Regions from separate parts of the Streptomyces sp. Wb2n-11 genome, predicted to be linked through region 2. Evidence: riboswitches for the same ligand, from Rfam matches in the RefSeq annotation. Region 2 holds a riboswitch; the other holds the start of a gene.
The links. A riboswitch is a leader RNA that binds a small molecule or an ion and turns the genes downstream of it on or off. The one in region 2 is predicted to bind cyclic di-AMP.
Positions count from the first base shown of each region.

Region 1: another riboswitch for cyclic di-AMP. It lies ahead of BN1555_RS17070 (M23 family metallopeptidase); the one in region 2 lies ahead of BN1555_RS03040 (transglycosylase SLT domain-containing protein).

Region 1 covers NZ_CVPB01000001.1:3,737,752-3,747,229, reverse strand. Annotated here, with positions in the region: gene BN1555_RS17090 (NsdA family TPR-like regulatory protein) at 56-1,495, shown strand; gene lhgO (L-2-hydroxyglutarate oxidase) at 1,645-2,877, shown strand; gene trmB (tRNA (guanosine(46)-N7)-methyltransferase TrmB) at 3,261-4,037, shown strand; gene BN1555_RS17075 (PrsW family intramembrane metalloprotease) at 4,112-5,605, shown strand; partial or broken gene BN1555_RS17070 (M23 family metallopeptidase) at 5,681-6,753, opposite strand; cyclic di-AMP (ydaO/yuaA leader) riboswitch at 6,798-6,944, opposite strand; gene BN1555_RS17065 (DUF2332 domain-containing protein) at 7,202-8,215, shown strand; gene BN1555_RS17060 (PP2C family protein-serine/threonine phosphatase) at 8,124-9,350, opposite strand.
Region 2 covers NZ_CVPB01000001.1:685,908-695,385, reverse strand. Annotated here, with positions in the region: gene BN1555_RS03050 (arabinan endo-1,5-alpha-L-arabinosidase) at 53-976, shown strand; gene BN1555_RS03045 (pectate lyase family protein) at 1,090-2,073, shown strand; gene BN1555_RS03040 (transglycosylase SLT domain-containing protein) at 2,846-3,607, opposite strand; cyclic di-AMP (ydaO/yuaA leader) riboswitch at 3,610-3,770, opposite strand; gene BN1555_RS03030 (arylsulfatase) at 5,016-5,681, shown strand; partial or broken gene BN1555_RS40045 (hypothetical protein) at 6,012-6,352, opposite strand; gene BN1555_RS03015 (AraC family transcriptional regulator) at 6,421-7,287, opposite strand; gene BN1555_RS40040 (hypothetical protein) at 7,437-7,562, shown strand; gene BN1555_RS38410 (hypothetical protein) at 7,644-7,871, opposite strand; partial or broken gene BN1555_RS40035 (ABC transporter ATP-binding protein) at 8,168-8,311, opposite strand; gene BN1555_RS03005 (DUF4232 domain-containing protein) at 8,379-9,086, opposite strand.

The sequences.
Region 1 (9,478 bases), 3.1 Mb from region 2:
GGCAGTAAGGCCGGGAATGTCCCGGCGGACGGCCGTCTGTGGCGAGGGGTGGCGCATGTCCAGGGAACAACGCGGGCCGAACGAAAAGCTCGGCACGGTTCTCGCCCTCGCGGGAATCAGCAACGCCGGCCTGGCGAGGCGGGTCAACGATCTGGGGTCGCAACGCGGCCTGACACTTCGTTACGACAAGACGTCGGTGGCCAGGTGGGTGTCCAAGGGCATGGTGCCGCAGGGTGCCGCGCCCCATCTGATCGCCGCCGCCATCGGCGCCAAGCTCGGCCGCCCCGTGCCGCTGCACGAGATCGGCCTGGCGGACGCCGACCCGGCGCCGGAGGTCGGCCTGGCCTTTCCGCGCGACGTGTCGGCCGCGGTGCGGTCGGCGACCGAGCTGTACCGGCTGGACCTGGCGGGCAGGCGGGCGGGCGGGGGCGGCATCTGGCAGTCGCTGGCCGGTTCGTTCGCGGTGAGCGCGTACGCCACACCCGCGTCCCGGTGGCTGATAACACCCGCCGACTCGTCGGTCGCGCGGGACTCCACGGCGACGTCGCCCGGTGAGCCGGCGTCCGACGCGACGCCGCTGCGGGTGGGGCACGCGGATGTGGCCAAGCTGCGGGAGGCGGCGGAGGACGCGCGGCGCTGGGACTCCAAGTACGGAGGCGGGGACTGGCGTTCGTCGATGGTCCCGGAGTGCTTACGGGTGGACGCTGCGCCGCTGCTCCTCGGCTCGTACAGCGACGACGTCGGCCGTTCGCTCTTCGGCGCCACGTCCGAACTGACCAGGCTGGCCGGGTGGATGGCCTTCGACACCGGGCAGCAGGAGGCCGCCCAGCGGTACTACATCCAGGCGCTGAGGCTCGCCCGCGCGGCGGCCGACGTGCCGCTGGGCGGGTACGTCCTGGCGTCGATGTCGCTCCAGGCGACCTACCGGGGCTTCGCCGACGAGGGCGTGGATCTCGCACAGGCCGCCCTGGAGCGGAACCGGGGCCTGGCGACCGCCCGCACCATGAGCTTCTTCCGTCTCGTGGAGGCGCGGGCGCACGCGAAGGCGGGCGACGCGCAGGCGGCGGGGGCCGCGCTGAGGGCGGCCGAGGGGTGGCTGGAACGGGCGCGGGAGGGTGATTCGGACCCGTCCTGGCTGGGCTTCTACTCGTACGACAGGTTCGCGGCCGACGCGGCGGAGTGCTACCGCGACCTGAAGGCGCCCCGGCAGGTGCGGCGGTTCACGGAGCAGGCGCTGTCGCGGCCGACGGAGGAGTTCGTGCGCTCGCACGGCCTGCGCCTGGTGGTGTCGGCCGTCGCCGAACTGGAGTCGGGGAACCTCGACGCGGCATGCGCGGCGGGCACGCGGGCGGTGGAGGTCGCGGGGCGGATCTCGTCGGCGCGGACGACCGAGTACGTACGGGACCTGCTGCACCGGCTGGAGCCGTACGGCGACGAGCCGCGGGTCGCGGAACTGCGGGAGCGGGCACGTCCGCTGCTGGTGGCACCGGCGTAGGAAACAGGGACAGGAGCAGGGACAGGGCCCAGGGGGCGGCTCCGGCGGTGGTTTGAAGGCGCTGTCAGTGGGTCAGTGCATCATCGGGACTCCGGGGCGCTCTCCGGGAGGACACGGGCCCGGACACGGCCGTGGTGGGAGGTGAAGCGATGCCGTACGACCGCTATGGCCGTTACGACTGCGACGTGCTGGTGATCGGCGCGGGAATCGTCGGTCTCTCGGCGGCGTACGCCGTCACGCGCGCCGCGCCGGGCACGCGCGTGACGGTGCTGGAGAAGGAGCGGGGCCCGGCCCTGCACCAGACCGGGCGCAACAGCGGCGTCATTCACAGCGGCATCTACTACCGGCCGGGCTCGCTCAAGGCCCGGTACGCGGTGCGGGGCGCGGCCGAGATGGTCAAGTTCTGCGCGGAGTACGGCATCGCGCACGAGGTCACGGGCAAGCTGATCGTCGCGACGGAGCGGGCGGAACTGCCGCGGCTGCACGCCCTGGTGCAGCGCGGCCGGGAGAACGGCATTCCGGTGCGGGAACTCGGACCCGCCCAGATAGCGGAATACGAGCCGAAGATACGGGGCCTGGCCGCGATCCAGGTGGCCACGACCGGTGTGTGCGACTTCGGGGCGGTCGCGGCGCAACTCGCGGAGAACCTGAGCACGTCGGGCGCGGAGGTCCGGTACGGCGCGGAGGTGACCGTCGTCGGCCGGCGCCCCTGGGGTGTCGCCGTGCGGACGGCGGACGGGACGGTGGTGCGGGCGCGGGTCCTGGTGAACTGCGCGGGGCTGCACTGCGACCGGGTGGCGCGGCTGGCGGGTGACGACCCGGGGGTGCGGATCGTCCCGTTCCGGGGTGAGTACTACGAGCTGGCCCGGCCGGAGCTGGTGCGCGGCCTGGTCTACCCGGTGCCGGATCCGGCGTTCCCCTTCCTGGGGGTGCACCTGACGCGGGGCATCGACGGCGGCGTGCACGTCGGCCCGAACGCGGTGCCGGCGCTGGCTCGGGAGGGGTACGCCTGGTCGGTGGTACGGCCGCGCGAACTGGCCGGGACGCTCGGCTGGCCGGGCTCCTGGCGGATAGCGCGGCGCCACTGGCGGTACGGCGCGGGTGAGCTGCACCGCTCGGTGTCGAAGCGCGCCTTCACGGAGGCGGTGCGGCGGCTGCTGCCGGAGGTCACGGAGGCGGATCTGCGGGCGGCGCCGGCGGGGGTGCGGGCGCAGGCGGTGCTGCGGGACGGGACGCTGGTCGACGACTTCCTGATCCGGGAGGCGCCGCGCACGATCCATGTCCTGAACGCCCCGTCCCCGGCGGCGACCGCCTCGCTCCCGATCGGCAGACGGGTGGCACGGCGGGCGCTGGGAGCGCTGGAGGCACTGGGGGCGAGGTAGACCGCCGCCCTCCGGGACCTGCGACGCTCGGAGCCTGTGATGTTCCGGGGTCTGCCACCCTCGGGGCCGGCCGCACTCGGGGCTTGCCACCCTCCGAGATCCGCCACCCTCCGGAGCCCGCCACCCTCCGGGGTCAGCGGTACCCAGGGCCTGCCGCACTCCGGGGCCCACCACCCTCCGGCGCCCGCCACCCTCCGGGGTCAGCGGTACCCAGGGCCTGCCGCACTCCGGGGCCCACCACCCTCCGGCGCCCGCCTCGCTCCGGGACCCGCTGCATTCGGGATCAGCGGCGCTCCGGGGCCGCCGCCCTCCCGGGCTGCGGGGCTTTCCCCTTCCTGTCGGTCGCGCCGTAGAATCGGGGCATTGTGTCTGAGTCCTCCAGCGTGCCTCCCGGCGCCGCCCACCACGTCTCCCCCTTCCACCGAGCGAAGGGCGAGCCCCGCTTCCCCGGCGGTCCCGCGCCCGACCCCGCCGGGTCGCACCACGAGCGGCGGATCCGCAGCTTCCAGCCGCGGCGCAGCCGGGTGACCACGGGCCAGGCCGAAGCGCTGGAGCGGCTCTGGCCCCAGTGGGGCCTGGACATCGACGGGCAGCGCGTCCTCGACCTCGACGAGCTCTTCGACGGCCGTGGGATGCCGGTCGTGCTGGAGATCGGTTTCGGGATGGGTGAGGCCACCGCACAGATGGCCGCCGAGGACCCCGGCACCGGCATCCTCGCCGTCGACGTGCACACCCCCGGGCAGGGCAACCTGCTCGGTCTCGCCGAGCGCGCCGGCCTCACCAACGTCCGGGTGGCCAACGGCGACGCGATCATTCTGCTCCGCGAGATGCTGCCGCCCGCCTCCCTCGCCGGGCTGCGCGTCTACTTCCCCGACCCGTGGCCGAAGAAGCGCCACCACAAGCGGCGCCTCATCCAGCCCGAGTTCCTCTCCCTCGCCGCGCCCAGCCTCGCGCCCGGCGCGATCCTGCACTGCGCGACCGACTGGGAGCCGTACGCCGAGCAGATGCTGGAAGTGCTCACCGCTCACCCCGGCTTCGAGAACACCGTGCCGGACGGCGGCTACGCGCCCAGGCCCGGATTCCGGCCGCTCACCCGCTTCGAGGGGCAGGGGCTCGACAAGGGCCATGTCGTGCACGACCTGTTGTTCCGCCGCAAGTAGAACCCGCGACCAGAACCCACGGGCAGAGTCCCTGGGCATCGCCGGCTGTCCGTACCCCTCGTTAGGGTCGTCGGGTGTACGAGTCGCCTCCGCACCCCCGGCACCACCCGGCGGTCCCGGACTGTGAGCAGCAGCCGCAGTTCACCGCCGTACCGCCGCCTGCGCACTGGCACTACAAGCCGCGCCGCGCCCGGCGGCGTGCCAGGGCGGTGCGCGCGGGCGCGGTGATCACGCTGCTCGCGCTCTGCGCCCTGGTGATCCTGGCGATCGTCCGCGACCAGACCGGTACCCAGGGCTTCCTGGTGGGCCTGGGGCTGGCGGTGCTGCCGGTGCCGCTGCTGGCCGCCGCGTTCCTCTGGCTGGACCGGGTTGAGCCCGAACCCTGGCGGAACCTCGTCTTCGCCTTCGCCTGGGGCGCGTTCGCCGCGGCCCTCGTCGCGATCATCGCGAACAGTTTCGCGACCCGTTGGATAGCCACGGCCACCGCCGATCCGGCGGGGGCCGAATCCCTCGGCGCGACGGTGATAGCCCCGGTCGTCGAGGAGAGCGCGAAGGCGGCGGCGATACTGCTGATCTTCCTTTTCCGCAGACGGGACTTCACCGGGATCGTCGACGGAGTGGTCGTCGCCGGCTTCACGGCGACCGGCTTCGCCTTCACCGAGAACATCCTCTATCTCGGCAACGCCTTCGGTGAGGACCAGGCGGCGGGTGCCTCCGGCCTCGCCTCGGTGACCGCGGCGACCTTCTTCGTACGCATCGTGATGTCGCCGTTCGCGCACCCGCTGTTCACGGTGCTGACGGGTATCGGCTTCGGGCTCGCCGCGCTCGCGCCGCAGCGGCGCCCGGGCCGGTGGCGGCGGATCGCGCTGCCGCTGCTCGGTCTGGTGCTCGCCATGGGCGTGCACGCCCTGTGGAACGGCTCCGCGGCCTTCGGGACGTACGGCTTCTACGCGGTGTACGCCGCCTTCATGGTCCCCGCCTTCGCGCTGCTGACCTGGCTGGTGATCTGGACGCGCCAGCGCGAACTGCGCACGATCGCCGCCGAACTGCCCGCCTACGCCGCCGCCGGCTGGCTGCGGCCGGCCGAGCCGGCCGCGCTCGCCTCGATGCGGGCCCGTTCGCTGGCACGGGGCGCGGCGGCGCGCGCGTACGGAAGCGGTCCGTACGGAAGCGGTCCGTACGGAAGCGGTCCGTACGGAAACCAGGCGGCATCCGGCGGGCGGGCCGCGTCCCGGGCCGCCGCCCGTGCCGTCGCCGAGTACGAGGTCTTCGCGACGTCCCTGGCCCTCCTGCGCCACCGGGCCCACCGCGGCGCGGCGGGCCCGGACTTCACCGCACGCGAGCAGGAGCTGCTGCACCACCTGTGGCAGCGCAGGGACGTGGCCGGGCCGGCCCTGGAGTACGCGGCGCGGGCGACGAGCCGGGTGTGGGCCCCGCCAGCGCCCCCGTGGCGGACCCGGCCGTACCCGTGGCCGTCGCCGGCGCCGTGGTACGGACCGCCGCCCCAGCGCTCCGCCCCCCACCGGGACCACGCCGTCCACAACCCGTACCGGCAGCAGCAGCGGTAACAGAGCCGGCAGCCCTGGCGACGGGGGGTGTGTGCCAGGACTGCCGGGGATCGAGGGGAACCGCGGGGAATGCCGTCAGACCGTGAGGCCCTTGTCCCGCAGCCACGCGGCCGGGTCGATGCCGGCGCCGCCGGGCGTGTGCACTTCGAGGTGCAGGTGGTCTCCCGTCACATTGCCGGTGGCGCCCACCCGGCCGATGACGTCGCCCGTTCCGACCTCTCCGGAGGTGACGGTCATCGAGGAGAGGTGGCAGTACCAGATCTCCGTGCCGTCCGGGAGCTCCAGGACGATGCGGTAGCCGTACGCGCCCGACCAGCCCGCCGATTTGATGGTGCCGCCGTGCACGGCCTTGAGCGGCGTGCCCTTCGGGGCGGCGAAGTCCAGGCCGGTGTGGTGGCCGGAGGACCACATCGAGCCGGACTGGCCGTAGGTGGAGGTGAGCGTGTACGAAGAGAGCGGCAGCGAGTAGCTGGCGGCCAGCTTGGCGAGCCGCTCCTGCTCGGCCTTGCGCGCGGCCTCTTCCTCCGCCTTCCGCTTCTCCTCCTCGGCCTTCCGCTTCTCCTCCTCGGCCTTGGCCTCCGCCGCGCTCTGCTGCTCGGCCGCCTCGGCCGCTGCCTGCTCGGCGGCCTTCGCCTCGGCGGCCACCTTGGCCTCGGTGTCGGCCGCGTCCTGCTGCTGCTCGGCCTGCTGGAGGATGCGGGCGCGCAGTGCCTCGCCCGCGTCGGTGGTGCCCTGCTGCGCGTCGGCGGTGGAGACGCCCGCGGTGGTGAGCGGGGCGGCGGCCAGGGTCGCTTGGCCCGCCGTGCCCGTACCCGCCTGGCCGCCGGAGCCCGAGTCGCCGGGCATCCAGGCGCCTATGCCGGGAAGGGACTTGGCGTCGGGCAGCGAGTCCGCGATCGCGTCGGGAAGGGAGATCGAGACGGCCGGCTTGTCCTGCGCGGTGGCTATGCCCCCGCGCCGACCGCGGCGATGACGCCGACGCCGAGAACGGTGGAACTACGGCCGATTCCGCCGCGCTGCTTGGCGACGCGATGACGGCCGCGCACGGGACGGATGGACTCCTCGGTGGGATTCCACTCTTCCCAGGTTCCCTCCGCGCCACCGGGAATGCCGGCGGCGTTCGGTACCTCGTACCCGTAAGAGGGCAGGGTGGCTTCGGGGGCAGGCCTGTTGGACGCCACGGAGGCGTGCTCCTTTCCTTCCTTCTCGCCTACCGGGTTAGCTGACGGGTTCGGAGCAGGAAGGTCTCCTACGGGCTCCTCGTAGGTACGAAGGAGTCCGATTCACCCCAAGGAACGTGGTTCCCCGGTTCCCTTGCGGAATTCGGCGCGTGCGCACGGTGTCGCCTCTTGCGACGACTGGGACGACCGCGCTGCGTTATCGAACGTTAATAGACACCAGGTCCGCTTTCCAAGCTGTTCCCGTTGATCGTTAACGATATCGACCTGAATCAATCACCACACAAGCGGTCGTAGTGGGGCGAGTTGATCTGCCCCCGATCGACACTCTGAAACCTCGCTTCCATGACGGTTCGTCAATCGTTATGCGTAGTGGCGTCTTACGACTACGCAGCGTCGCGGGCCTAGTTTCGTCGTCATGGTTGTCAACAGCACGCGGTCCGTGGCCGACCGCTACCGCGAGTTCTCCGAACAGCAGGCGCGCGGCGTCTCCCCCGCCTACGCCGAACTCACCGCCCGCATCAGCGAGGACGAGGACCTCTGCGCCCTCATCGCCGCCCTGCCGCCCGGCAACAAGCAGCAGCCCAATCTCCTCCTCGCGGCCGTCCGCTTCCTCGGCGGCCCCTCCGAGCGGTGGGCGCCCTTCCGCGCCTGGACCCTGGCCCACTGGGACGCCGTACGCGCCGTCGTGCTGACCCGCTTCACCCAGACCAACGAGCCCGCCCGCTGCGCCACCCTGCTGCCCCTCCTCGCCGCGCTCCCGCAGCCCCTCGCCCTCATCGAGGTCGGCGCCTCCGCCGGCCTGTGCCTCCACCCCGACCGCTACGCCTACCGCTACGACGGCGGCGCCGTCCTGGGCTCCTCCCCCGTCACCTTCGACTGCCGTACGGAGGGCCCCGCACCCCTCCCCACCGCGCTGCCCGGCATCGCCTGGCGCGCCGGCATCGACCTCAACCCCCTCGACACCACCGACGAGGAAGACGTCCGCTGGCTCCAGTCACTGATCTGGCCGGGCCGCGCGGAGCGCCCGCGGCAGCAGCTCGCCGCCATCGAGGCCGTACGTACGGCGCCCCGCCCCCGCATCGTCCGCGGCGACCTCGTCGACGAACTCCCGGCGCTGGCCGCCGAAGCCCCGGCGGACGCCACCCTGGTCGTCTTCCACACCGCCGTACTGACCTACCTGCCGCTCGCCCGCCGCGAGGAGTTCGCCGCGCTCGTCCGCGAGCTGCCGGGCCACTGGATCTCCAACGAGCACCACACCGTGCTGCCCCGGCTCGACGCCCCCGCCCCCGACGACGAGCACCTGCTCACCCTCGCCCTCGACGAGCGCGTGGTCGCCTTCACCGCTCCGCACGGTCAGAGTCTCCACTGGTTCGGTGCGACGAGGGTGCCGGGTGGGACGGGCGCGACGGGTGTGACGCCACCCGCCTGACCAGGCTCACGGTCCGGCGGCGGTCCGGCTGTCCCTCGGCGGGCCGCGCGACCGCCAGCAGGGCCATGTCGTCCGTGGCGGCCCCGTGCGTGTGCAGCCGTACGTCGTCGGTGATCGCGTCCAGCAGTTCCTCGGGGCCCGGGAAGATCCGCCCGCGCAGCCGCGCGGGCGGATCGTAGAAGACGCCGTCGGCGTTCCTGGCCTCGGAGAGGCCGTCCGTGAAGAGCAGCAGCGTGGCGCCCGGCGGGAACGCGCGCTCCTGGGCCCGGTCGGGCCAGGTCCCCAGCTCGCCCATCCCCAGCGGCAGCGCGGCCTCGTCCGGCACGATCTCCGTGAGAGCCCCGTCGGCGTACAGCATGAGCGGCTCAGGATGGCCGCGGTTGACCAGCCGCACGACACCCTGGCCGCGCGGGATCTCGGCGAGCACGGCGGTCGTGAACCCCTCGAAGGCGTCGATCCCGTCCCGCCGCGCGCCCTCCCGCATGAGCGCCCGTTCCAACCGCTGCACGACACCTTCGAGCGACCTCTCCTGCTCGGCGGCCTCCCGGAACGCCCCGATGACGACGGCCACCGCCTCCACCGCGTCGAGGCCCTTCCCGCGTACGTCGCCGACCACCAGCCGTACCCCGGCCGGTGTGTCCTGCACGGCGAAGAGGTCCCCGCCGATGAACGCGTCCGCCTGCGCGGCCTCGTACCGCGCCGCGACGTGCAGGCCGGCGATCCGGGCGGGGGGCGTGGGGATCACGGCACGCTGGGCCGCCTCGGCGATGGTGCGGGCGGAGGCGAGCTGCTCGCCGCTGCGGCGCACGACGCGGTTGATGACCAGCGCGAGGACGGCGACGGTGACGACGGTGACCAGTTCGGTCACGGACTCGATCTCGGTCGAGGTGTCGTTGTACAGGTGCAGCCCCACGACGGCGGCGACCGCGGCGCCCCCGGCGAGGAGCGTGTTGCGCAGGGAGAAGAACGGCGCGGCGATCAGCGGGGCGGCGGCGAAGAGCGGTGACGCGGTGAAGTGCGGCGGCGTGACGACGTCGAAGACGAGCCCGCCGACGATCAGCAGCGCCGGCAGTGCCCGGAGGAAGTGCCGGGCCGTCCCCACGGCGTCGACGCCCGCTCCGCCTTGCTTCCCCACCTGTGGTCTCCCGCTCGCTCCGCATCCGCGTGCGGACGGTACCGTGCCCAGCCCAGGCTGGCCGTAGCCGCGCCGCACGGCCGTCCGGGGGCAGCCGACCGGGGGACGGCGGCGCCCTCGTGCGAGCC
Region 2 (9,478 bases):
TGTGAGCCGCACTCTGCGCAGATCTTCGTTCCTCGCCCTGCCCGCCGCCGTCATGCTGGCCCTGATGCCGTCGAGCGCCTCCGCCTATCCCGGACCCGGAAGGGTTACGGGGGACGTGGTCGTCCACGACCCGACCATGCTCCGCAAGTCGGACGGCCGGTACCTGCTCTACTCCACCCACGGCTACCTGGAGTCCCGTACCTCCACCGACCGCACCGCCTTCAGCCGCAACGGCAACGCCCTTTCCTCACCGCCCGGTTGGTGGTCGCGCTACTCGTCCGCGAACGACCCGTGGGCACCCGACATCTCGTACCACGGCGGCCGGTACCTGATGTACTACTCCGTTTCGAGCTTCGGCTCCAACACCTCCGCCATCGGCCTCGCCACCTCCTCGACCGGCCTGCCGGGCAGCTGGAGCGATCAGGGCATCGTCTACTCCTCCACCTCCAGCAGTGACTACAACGCCATCGACCCGGACCTGTTCGTCGACGGCGACGGCAAGTGGTGGCTGGCCTTCGGCTCCCACTGGAGCGGGATCAAGATGATCCGCCTCGACCCCGGGACCGGCAAGCAGTACGCGGGGGACACCACCCGCCACTCGCTCGCCTCGCGCCCCACGGGGGCGAGGGCGGTGGAGGGCCCGACCGTGGTCAAGCGGAACGGGTACTACTACCTCTTCGCCTCGTACGACACCTGCTGCAGCGGCACCGCCTCCACGTACAAGATCAAGGTCGGCCGGGCCACCAGCCCCACCGGGCCGTACTACGACCGCAACGGCGTCCCCATGAACAACGACGGCGGCACCGTGGTCATGGCGTCACAAGGATCCGTGATCGGCCCCGGCGGGCAGGACATCATGCCCGACTCCGACGGCGACCTGCTCGTCTACCACTACTACGACGGCAATGACGCCGGCGCGCCCAAGCTCGGCCTCAACCTGCTGAGCTGGAACGGCGGCTGGCCCACCGCGTACTGACGGCAGATCGACGGCAACACCACGCACGGACACCGGGGACCGGGACGCGCGGTCCTCCGCGAGCCCGGCTCACGTCACCCGCTCATCCCCCCACCCAGGGAAGGACCCCCCTCATGAGCGATCTCCGTACCCTCACCACCCCGCGGCGTCTCGCCGCACTCGCCGCCGGCTGCGCGGCCGCCTTCGCTCTCACCACGCTGGCCCCCGACTCGGCGGGCGCCGCCGAAGCCGCGCCCATCGGCTTCGGCGCCGGCACCACGGGCGGTGGCAACGCACCTGCCACCACCGTCTCCACGCTCGCCGCCTTCAAGACCGCCGTCGCGAGCGATTCGGCCAAGGTCGTGAAGGTGTCCGGGCTCATCCCGCTGTCCGGACAGGTCGACATCGGATCCAACACCACCGTCCTGGGCGTCGGTTCGTCCTCCGGCTTCACCGGTGGCGGGCTGCGGATCAAGGAGAAGACGAATGTCGTCGTCCGCAACCTGAACATCAGCAAGCCCGTGGCCCCCGCCGACGGCATCACCGTCCAGAAGTCCACGAAGGTGTGGATCGACCACAACGCCTTCTCCGCCGACCGCAACCAGGGCGACAAGGACTACTACGACGGACTTCTGGACATCACGCACGCGTCCGACTCCGTCACCGTGTCCTGGAACACCTTCAAGGACCACTTCAAGGGCAGCCTCGTCGGCCACAGCGACAACAACGCGGCCGAGGACACCGGGCACTTGCGTGTGACGTACCACCACAACCACTTCAGCAACGTCTTCTCGCGCATCCCCAGTCTGCGCTTCGGCACCGGCCACTTCTACGACAACTACGTACAGGGCGCCGACACCGCCGTGCACTCCCGCATGGGCGCGCAGATGCTCGTCGAGAACAACGTCTTCCGTACGACGAAGCTCGCCGTGACCACCAGCCGCAGCAGTGACGTCGACGGGTACGCGGTGCTGCGCGGCAACGACCTCGGAGGCGCCGCGACTGAGATATCCCGTACGGGCTCCTTCACGAACCCGCCGTACAGCTACACGGCGGAGCCGGCCTCCTCCGTCGTCGCCTCGGTGACGGCGGGCGCGGGTACCGGCCGGATCGGCTGACCGGCCGCCGGCCGCCGGGGAGCGGCCGGCGCACAGCGGCCGCCCCCCGCGGGCAGCGGGCGGCGGCCGCGCCACGGTCGCGGTGACCGGGACGTGAGCGGAAGTCCTGAGGCGCATGACACGGCGGGGAAGGACGGGAAAGCGGCTGCCCAGCGAGTCCTACGGCCCGAGGGGCCGGTTCGTGGTCTTCGACGTCCGCGGCACCGGGCGGACCGGACTCGCGATCTGTCACGGCGCCCCGGCTCGGCTACCTCTTCCTCCCGATGACCATCCGGCTCATCGGTGGGGCGTACCCGCAGGCACGGTTCCCCGGCGTGCCGCTCCGGGGTGGACCGTCGCCTTCACGTTCGTCAATGTCGCGGTCCCCCGTCACCTGCGCGCGCCGGCGCCGCGACGGAGGCGGCCCGGGCCCGCTGTCGTACGTCGTCGCATCCGGGACCGGTGCGGTGGCGGATCCTTGCCCGCTGTACGGCCTCGGCGGCGAGGCGTTCACCCTGGGCCTCGTCCGGCTGGGGCTCGGTGTGGTCCACCTCACCCGCATGTTCCGCCATGCCCCGAGACCCGCCGCCGGAGATGTCGTTCACCGAGGCGGAGGGCCGCCCTGCGAGGGGAGGGGGACCGCGAGGTCGGGAACGCGGCGTAGAAGGCCCGTGCGCGGCCGCTGCGGCCGCTCGACGGGAACCTCCCGGCTCACGGGCCCGGACGGACAACGCCGACGGCCCCGCTCCGCCGCCTGAACGGCTGGGGGAGCGGGGCCGAGGACGCGGGCCTTCTAGTAGGGGCCGTTCACATTGTCGATCGAGCCGTACCGGTCGGCGGCGTAGTTGCACGCGGCGGTGATATTGGCGACCGGGTCGTAACTGTCCGTCGACGTACCGGGCACGTGATAGGCCTGGAACGTCGGCTGGATCACCTGGAGAAGGCCCTTGGACGGAGTGCCGGCGACAGCGTTGGAGTCCCAGTTGTTGATGGCCCGCGGGTTGCCCGAGGACTCACGCATGATGTTCCTGTGAATTCCCTCATACGTGCCGGGAATACCGTGCTTGGCCATGACGGCCAGCGATTCCTTGATCCAGCCGTCGAGGTCGTTGGAATAGGACGCGGTTTCCACGGCGGGGGCGTCGCTTTCGGCGGCCGGTGCGGTCTTCCGCTCGGAACGGTCGGCCCGCTCGGAGGACGCCGGCGTCTCGGCCTCGGCCTCGGTCTTGGCCTCGGCCCCCCTGGCGATCGTCAGCTCGAGGCCGGGACGGATCAGCGAGGGGTTGGCGCCGACGGCCTCCCGGTTGTCCTGGTACAGCTTCTTCCAGCCGCCGGCCACGGAGTGGTCACCGGCGATCTTGGAGAGCGAGTCGCCCGACATCACGGCGTAGATGACGGAGTCGGCCTTCTCGGCAGCGGCGGCCTGCGGCGCCGCGCCGGCGGAGGTCGCGCCGATGAGCGGGAGGACGAGTGCGGCGCCTCCCGTACCCGCGGCGATGAAGCCCCGAGTGAGTGAGCCGTACCTGGAACGACGGTGCTTACCCTTTGCGGGCATGGTGATTTCCTCTCCGTCGCCTGCGAGGTGAGCTGTCGGGTTCGGGCTGGAGATGCCCGGCCGCATGTGAATGCGACTTCACCCCAAGCCGTTCCGGAATTCCGGATCGGCGGCTTACCTGGGTCCCCCGCTCCTGCCGTACGTGAGTAGGTGTGGTTTCCGGACGGCGGCAGGATTCGGCGGTCCACCCGGATTGACGGTGACCGTAAGCGAGAGAGGCCGGGCGGAACAAGCTCTGAAATTGCTCCGCAAGATCCATGTCGCGGTTCCGGACGGAGGAAATTCCGTCGCGCGCCTTGAGTGAGAACTCAACTTTCTTTCTGTGGGCCGGAACTGTGCCCTCCGCCGCTTCGATCATGCCGTCGAGGGCCGTGACTCATATCACTTGGGATGCACCGCCGGTCAGGAGCGGGCACGCAACCGCCTCTGCATGCATACGACATGGCATGTCATGGGGGTATTTAGTCCGATATGGAAATGCGGAGGTTCGAGGCCCTTTCCGGTCGGCTCCAGCCGTTACGGCCCTCCCGTGTACGCGGGAAAGCGTGGGCGGTGGGCCGGAGGGCACCGTCGCCAGATGTATGCCGACCGGCTTCCCCGGCCGGGGGCAGCGGGCCGGGCGTCGACGCCCTGATGCCTCGACGCCTCGACGCCCTGATGCCTCGACGCCTCGACGTCTGGACGGGGAGACGCGGCGGTCCGTGCGCAACACCGGCTCCGACTCGCCCAGTTCGGCTGCCGCCGCCTCGAAGTGGACCGGCTTCCAGCCGGTCCACGCCTTGACGCGTCCCTCCAACAGGTGCGGCGCCGAGCGCGCGGGGGTGCCGCACCCAGCCCGGTGCCCGGCCGCTGTCGGCGGCCAGATGCTCCCCGAGTGCGGCGAAGCCGTCGCTCGGCAGCAGCCGCAGGTCCGCCGCGGCGATCAACCCGGAAGGACTGGGCAGTCACGGGGAGGGGAGCGGGGAGTCGAGGCAGGCGTCCAGAGGCTCCAGCAACGGATCGTCAGGTCCCTTGAGCACGGCGGGATTCCCTTCGGTGCAGGCGATTCGGTGCTGGCGAGGTGGCAGTCCCGCGGCCACTCCTTGCCGGCCTCGTCCGCCTGCACGCGCTCGGTCGTGCGGGCACGCCCGCACCGGGCGGCGGCCGACGCCTCAGCTCCTCCAGATCCGGGTGGGCGGCGACGACCCGCTCCTGGAAGGGGAGTTCGCCGTCCGAGAGGTCCGGTACGCCGGTGGAGAAGAAGCCGTCCGGCCCCCCGCGCTCCTCCCGCATCGGCAGGTCCTGATACGGGATCGCCTCCTCGAGGAGCACCTGGGTCAGGGCGCGGCCGTCGAACCCGGCATGCGTACGGGCCCGCAGACCGCTCCGAGCCGGGGAAACGTCCTGGTCACGCCCTAGCATCACGAGCATGCTCACACTGCTGCACACCTCGCCCGTCCACGTCCCCGTCTTCGACGCGTTGCGCGACCGTGAACACCCCGGCCTCGAAATGCGCCACGTGGTGCACGAGGAACTGCTGGCGAAGGCCCGCTCCGGCGGGCCCGGCGCCGCTGACTCCGCGATCGCCGCGGTGCTCGCCGCGGCCGTCGGTGAGGGCAGGACCACGGCCGTACTCTGCACGTGCTCCACCATCGGCGCGACGGCGGAGGCGTACGGTGCGCGGCTCGGCGTCCCCGTGCTGCGGGTGGACCGCCCGATGGCGGCCGCCGCCGTCGCCGCCGCGCCGGAGCGCGACACGGTCCGCATAGCGGTGGTCGCCTCGGTGGACAGTACTTTCGGTCCCACGTGCGACCTGATCAGGGAGGAGGCGGACGCGGCGGAGCGGCGGGCCGACATCCGTACCGTGCGGGCCGAAGGCGCGTGGAAGCGCTTCGAGGACGGCGACCGGGACGGCTACCTGGACCTCGTCGCCCGGGCCGTCGACGCGGTCACCGGGGTGGACGTGGTGGTGCTGGCCCAGGCGTCCATGGCGGACGCGGCCGCCCGCACCCGCGACGGCCGCACCGCCGTGCCCGTGCTCTCCAGCCCGGGGCCCGGCCTGCGCGCGGCGGCGGCGACCGTCCGGCAGGGGTGACGGCGCCCGCCGGTACCAGTTACTCCGGTTTGCCCGTACCCGGATGTGTGACCCCGGCGGGCGGGGGCAGCCGCACAGGGAGAAAGTGGGTCTTGACCCCGTCGCACGACAGGCAGGAGGCCAGCCATGACCCATCCGTACCCGGACCCCGTACCGCCGTCGCCGATCCCTTCCCCCGGCCCGCCCGGCCCCGATCCGGGCCCCCTGCCGGGCCCGGGACCCGGCCCGGTGCCGGTTCCGCCGGAGCCGGGGCCCGATCCGATCCCGAAGCCCCCGGGGCCCGAGCCCGTACCCGATCCCGAGCCGGCCCCGGGACCCACGGGGGTCTGATCAGCGGGCGGGCGCTTCCGGCCGGACACCGTCCCCGAGGGTCCTGAGGGTGTGGAACGAACCCTCGCGGTCGGTGCGCCGGCAGGCGTGCGCGCCGGAGAAGTCGCACTGCCCCTGGGTGAGGGCCGCGGGCAGCCGCTCCGCGCGCAGCGCGTCGTAGTACGCCGGGGCCGCCGGGAAGCCCCGCGCCGGCACACCCGGCGGGCGCGCCGCCACCACGCGCCGGCCGCCCTGCGCGGCACCGGTCCCCTCGGTGAACCCCTGGTCGGAGAGCAGGCTCGGCGGGCCGGGTCCGGCGTCGTACGCGGCCCTGATCCGGTCGGGGACACCGCCCGGACGACGCGGTCCGCGCGCCAGTCCGATCGGCGTCTCCAGTACGTGGCGGCCCAGGACCGCCGTGCGCCGTGGCTCAGGCCGCTGTCCGCTCCACGGGGATCCACAGCTCCGCGTCCGCCTGTGTCCCGTCCCGCGACAGCCGGGTCCGCAGGATCTCGGGCCCCGGCCGGCTCCGGTAGGGATTGGACGGGAACCACTGCGTGAACACGTCCCGCCACAGGTACTGGAGCGTCCGCGGAAACGGCCCGGAGCTTTCGAAGACGGCCCACGTCCCGGCCGGGACGGTGAGCGCGTCCATGTCCTCGGGCACCGCGGCGCGCGTCACCACGCCGTGGTAGTAGTCGAGTTCGGTTCCCTCGGCGCGGCTCTCGTCCAGGTCGTCGCTCACCGAGATGATCCCCTCCGGCTCCTGGTCGGACAGACTCTCGATGCGCCGCAGCGTCTCCTGGCCGATCCCCCGGATGAAGGCGGCGATGGCAGGGTTCGCCCCCTCATGCACGAGCGGGACACGCGCCTTCCTGCCGACCACACGGAACTCGTCCTTCTCCACGATCTTGTACTGCATGCTGCTGCTCCCTTCGACGATGAGGCGGAAGGACATCCGTGGCTGGGACTGCAGGCGCGCACCGGTCCGCCTGGCCTCGCCGGGACCGACGCCGTGCATGACGCGGAACGCACGCGCGAACGCCTCCCCCGAGGTGTAGCCGTAACGCACCGCGACCTCCAGCAGCGTCCGCTCCCCGCCCAGCACCTCGGCACCCGCGACCGTCAGCCGCCTGCGCCGGACGTACTCCGAGAGCGGGATCCCCGCCAGCGCGGAGAACAGCCGCCGGAAGTGGTACTCCGACGTCACCGCGATCCGCGCCAGGTCGGCCACCTCGATCCGCTGATCAAGGTGGCACTCGATGTGCTCCATGGCCTGGTTCAGCCGCTCCAGCACCCCGGCCTCCTTCCCTCCCGGTCACTCACGCTAGGAAGGACCCACCCTGCCGGACCCGACATCCTGTGCCCGGCCCGGTCGGGTACGCCGGCCCCCGACGGCCCGCGCACCCCACACCCGCGTCCACCACGACGAGGGACACGGGCGCCGTGATCAATGCACTCGACGCCTTCCGCGCCGGGCCGCACGCCGGCCCGGCCCAGGTCTTCACGCTGCTCGCCGACGGCGAGCTCTCTCCCCCGGATCGCCGCGCGCGTCCCACTCGCTCGCCCTGAACCTGGCGGCCTCCGCCGAACCACCGGGTTCGCCGGACACCGCGCAGTGGGTACCCGGCCCCGACGTGATCGCCACCCCGCTCACCGCGCTCGTCGGTGAACTGCCCCCAGGGCCGTCGGTCGGTCCTGGAGACCGTGTCCCGCGCCCTGACGACGACCGAGATCCTGCTGGGCGAAGTGGTAGGCGACGACCGGGCCGCCGGGATGTGCGAGTGGCTGCGGGAGCCGCCGTTCAGCCAGTACGGAAGGCAGGGCCCGTCCCCGCACGGTCGGGTCGGTGAGGTCCTGGACCACGACGAGTGCGTGCACGTCCGCACCGGCCACTGCCTGCTCGAACGCGCCAAGTCCGCCCCGAGGCGGAGACGGTGGGCGCGATCAGGGCGCTCACCCACCTCAAGCGCTACGGGCCGATGGAGCCGTACTTCAAGGAGATCGACCGGGAGGAGTGCGACGAGACCGTGCGCCAGGCGCTGCACGACCTGCACCGGCCCGACGTCCTGCGCGACGACGCGCTGTTCTCGGCCCGTTCGGCCGCCCGTTTCGGCCGGGCGGCTCCACGGCCGTTGTCACCACTGGGGCCCGGTACCCGGCCGAGGGTGACAGTGAGAGCCGTTCGGGCCGGTCGGCCCGCATGTCCGGCCGGCCGGCAGCCGCGGCGAGCAGTCACGCAGCGCCTGCCCCCGCCGGTGCTTCCCGCGGAGGCCGTACGCCTCGGTCACCGGCTCCCCGGAGTGCCTGTCGTTGTCCACGGTCTCTCCTTGCCGCCTGCCCGCCCGCCCGCATCGTGTGCAGGGCGGGCATCGGTGCCGTCACGGTTCAGGAGGTGAACGGGACGGCGTCGGCCGGGTTGGTGTGCCAGTTGGTCGTGAGGGGCTTGTCGACGAGGATGCTGCCGACCTTCAGAGAGATGGGGTTGGGGTCGGCCTCGCTGACGGAGGCGATGATCGTGCCGTACTCCGTGCCGGTGTCGCTGTTGGTGCTCTTCGGTGTGACACCCGCGTACACCGTCTTGCCGCCGGTGAGGGTGATCTCCTCGCCCGCGACCTGCTCGGCGGGGCCGGCCTGGGTGCCGCCGGAGCCGAAGGCGAAGACGGGCAGACCGGCGGGCAGCACACAGGTGATGCCGGACTTGGCCTTGACGCTGACCTGGTAGTAGCCGCCGGCCTGGGTCATGGGCTTGGCGGACCACTGGAGGTCGTTGGTGCCGCAGCTCTGGCCGTAGCCGGACTTGTCGCCGGTGCCGGAGCCGCCCGCGGACGACGAGGACTTGTCCTTGGTCCTGCCGCCGTTGCCGGCCGTCGACAGGCTGGTCCTCGCGGCGCTGTTGTCCTTGTCGCCGTTGCCGCCGTCCTGTGCGGCGCTCGGCGTGCTCGTGGCAGCGGTGGCCGTGGCTGCGGGAGTGCCGGAGGAGGCCGTCCCGGTCTTGTCGGCGGCCTCGGTCGAACCGCCTCCGCAGGCGGTCATGAACAGTCCGGCGCTCAGGGCGGCGGAGACGGCGAGGGCGGTGCGCAGGCGGCGGTTCATGACGGGTGTTCCTCCCGGTCGGTGAGCGGACCGCAGCGTGTTCTGCGGTTGCGCGTTCTCCACCAGTACGACGGCTCGCTCCGCCGACAGGTTCGATCATGGACCTGATCAAGACACCCTCGTCACGACGCTGTGACAAACGAAGCCCGGCTCCTTCGTACGGTTCGGCACAGCGCGCCCTGCGACTGGACCTCTCCGTCTTCGTGCTCGTCGCACAGGTGGAGCGAGCGACGAGGGACGAGAGAGGGGGGACGAAGGCCATGGGCGGGTCTGTTCACCGTGCGGGCGACGGCCGGAGTGGTGCTCGGCCCGGTGGCGGGACTGGTCGTGGTGGCGTACCAGCCCGGACCCGGCCGGTGCCGGAACCCGGCAGGTGCGGACAACGGGACAGG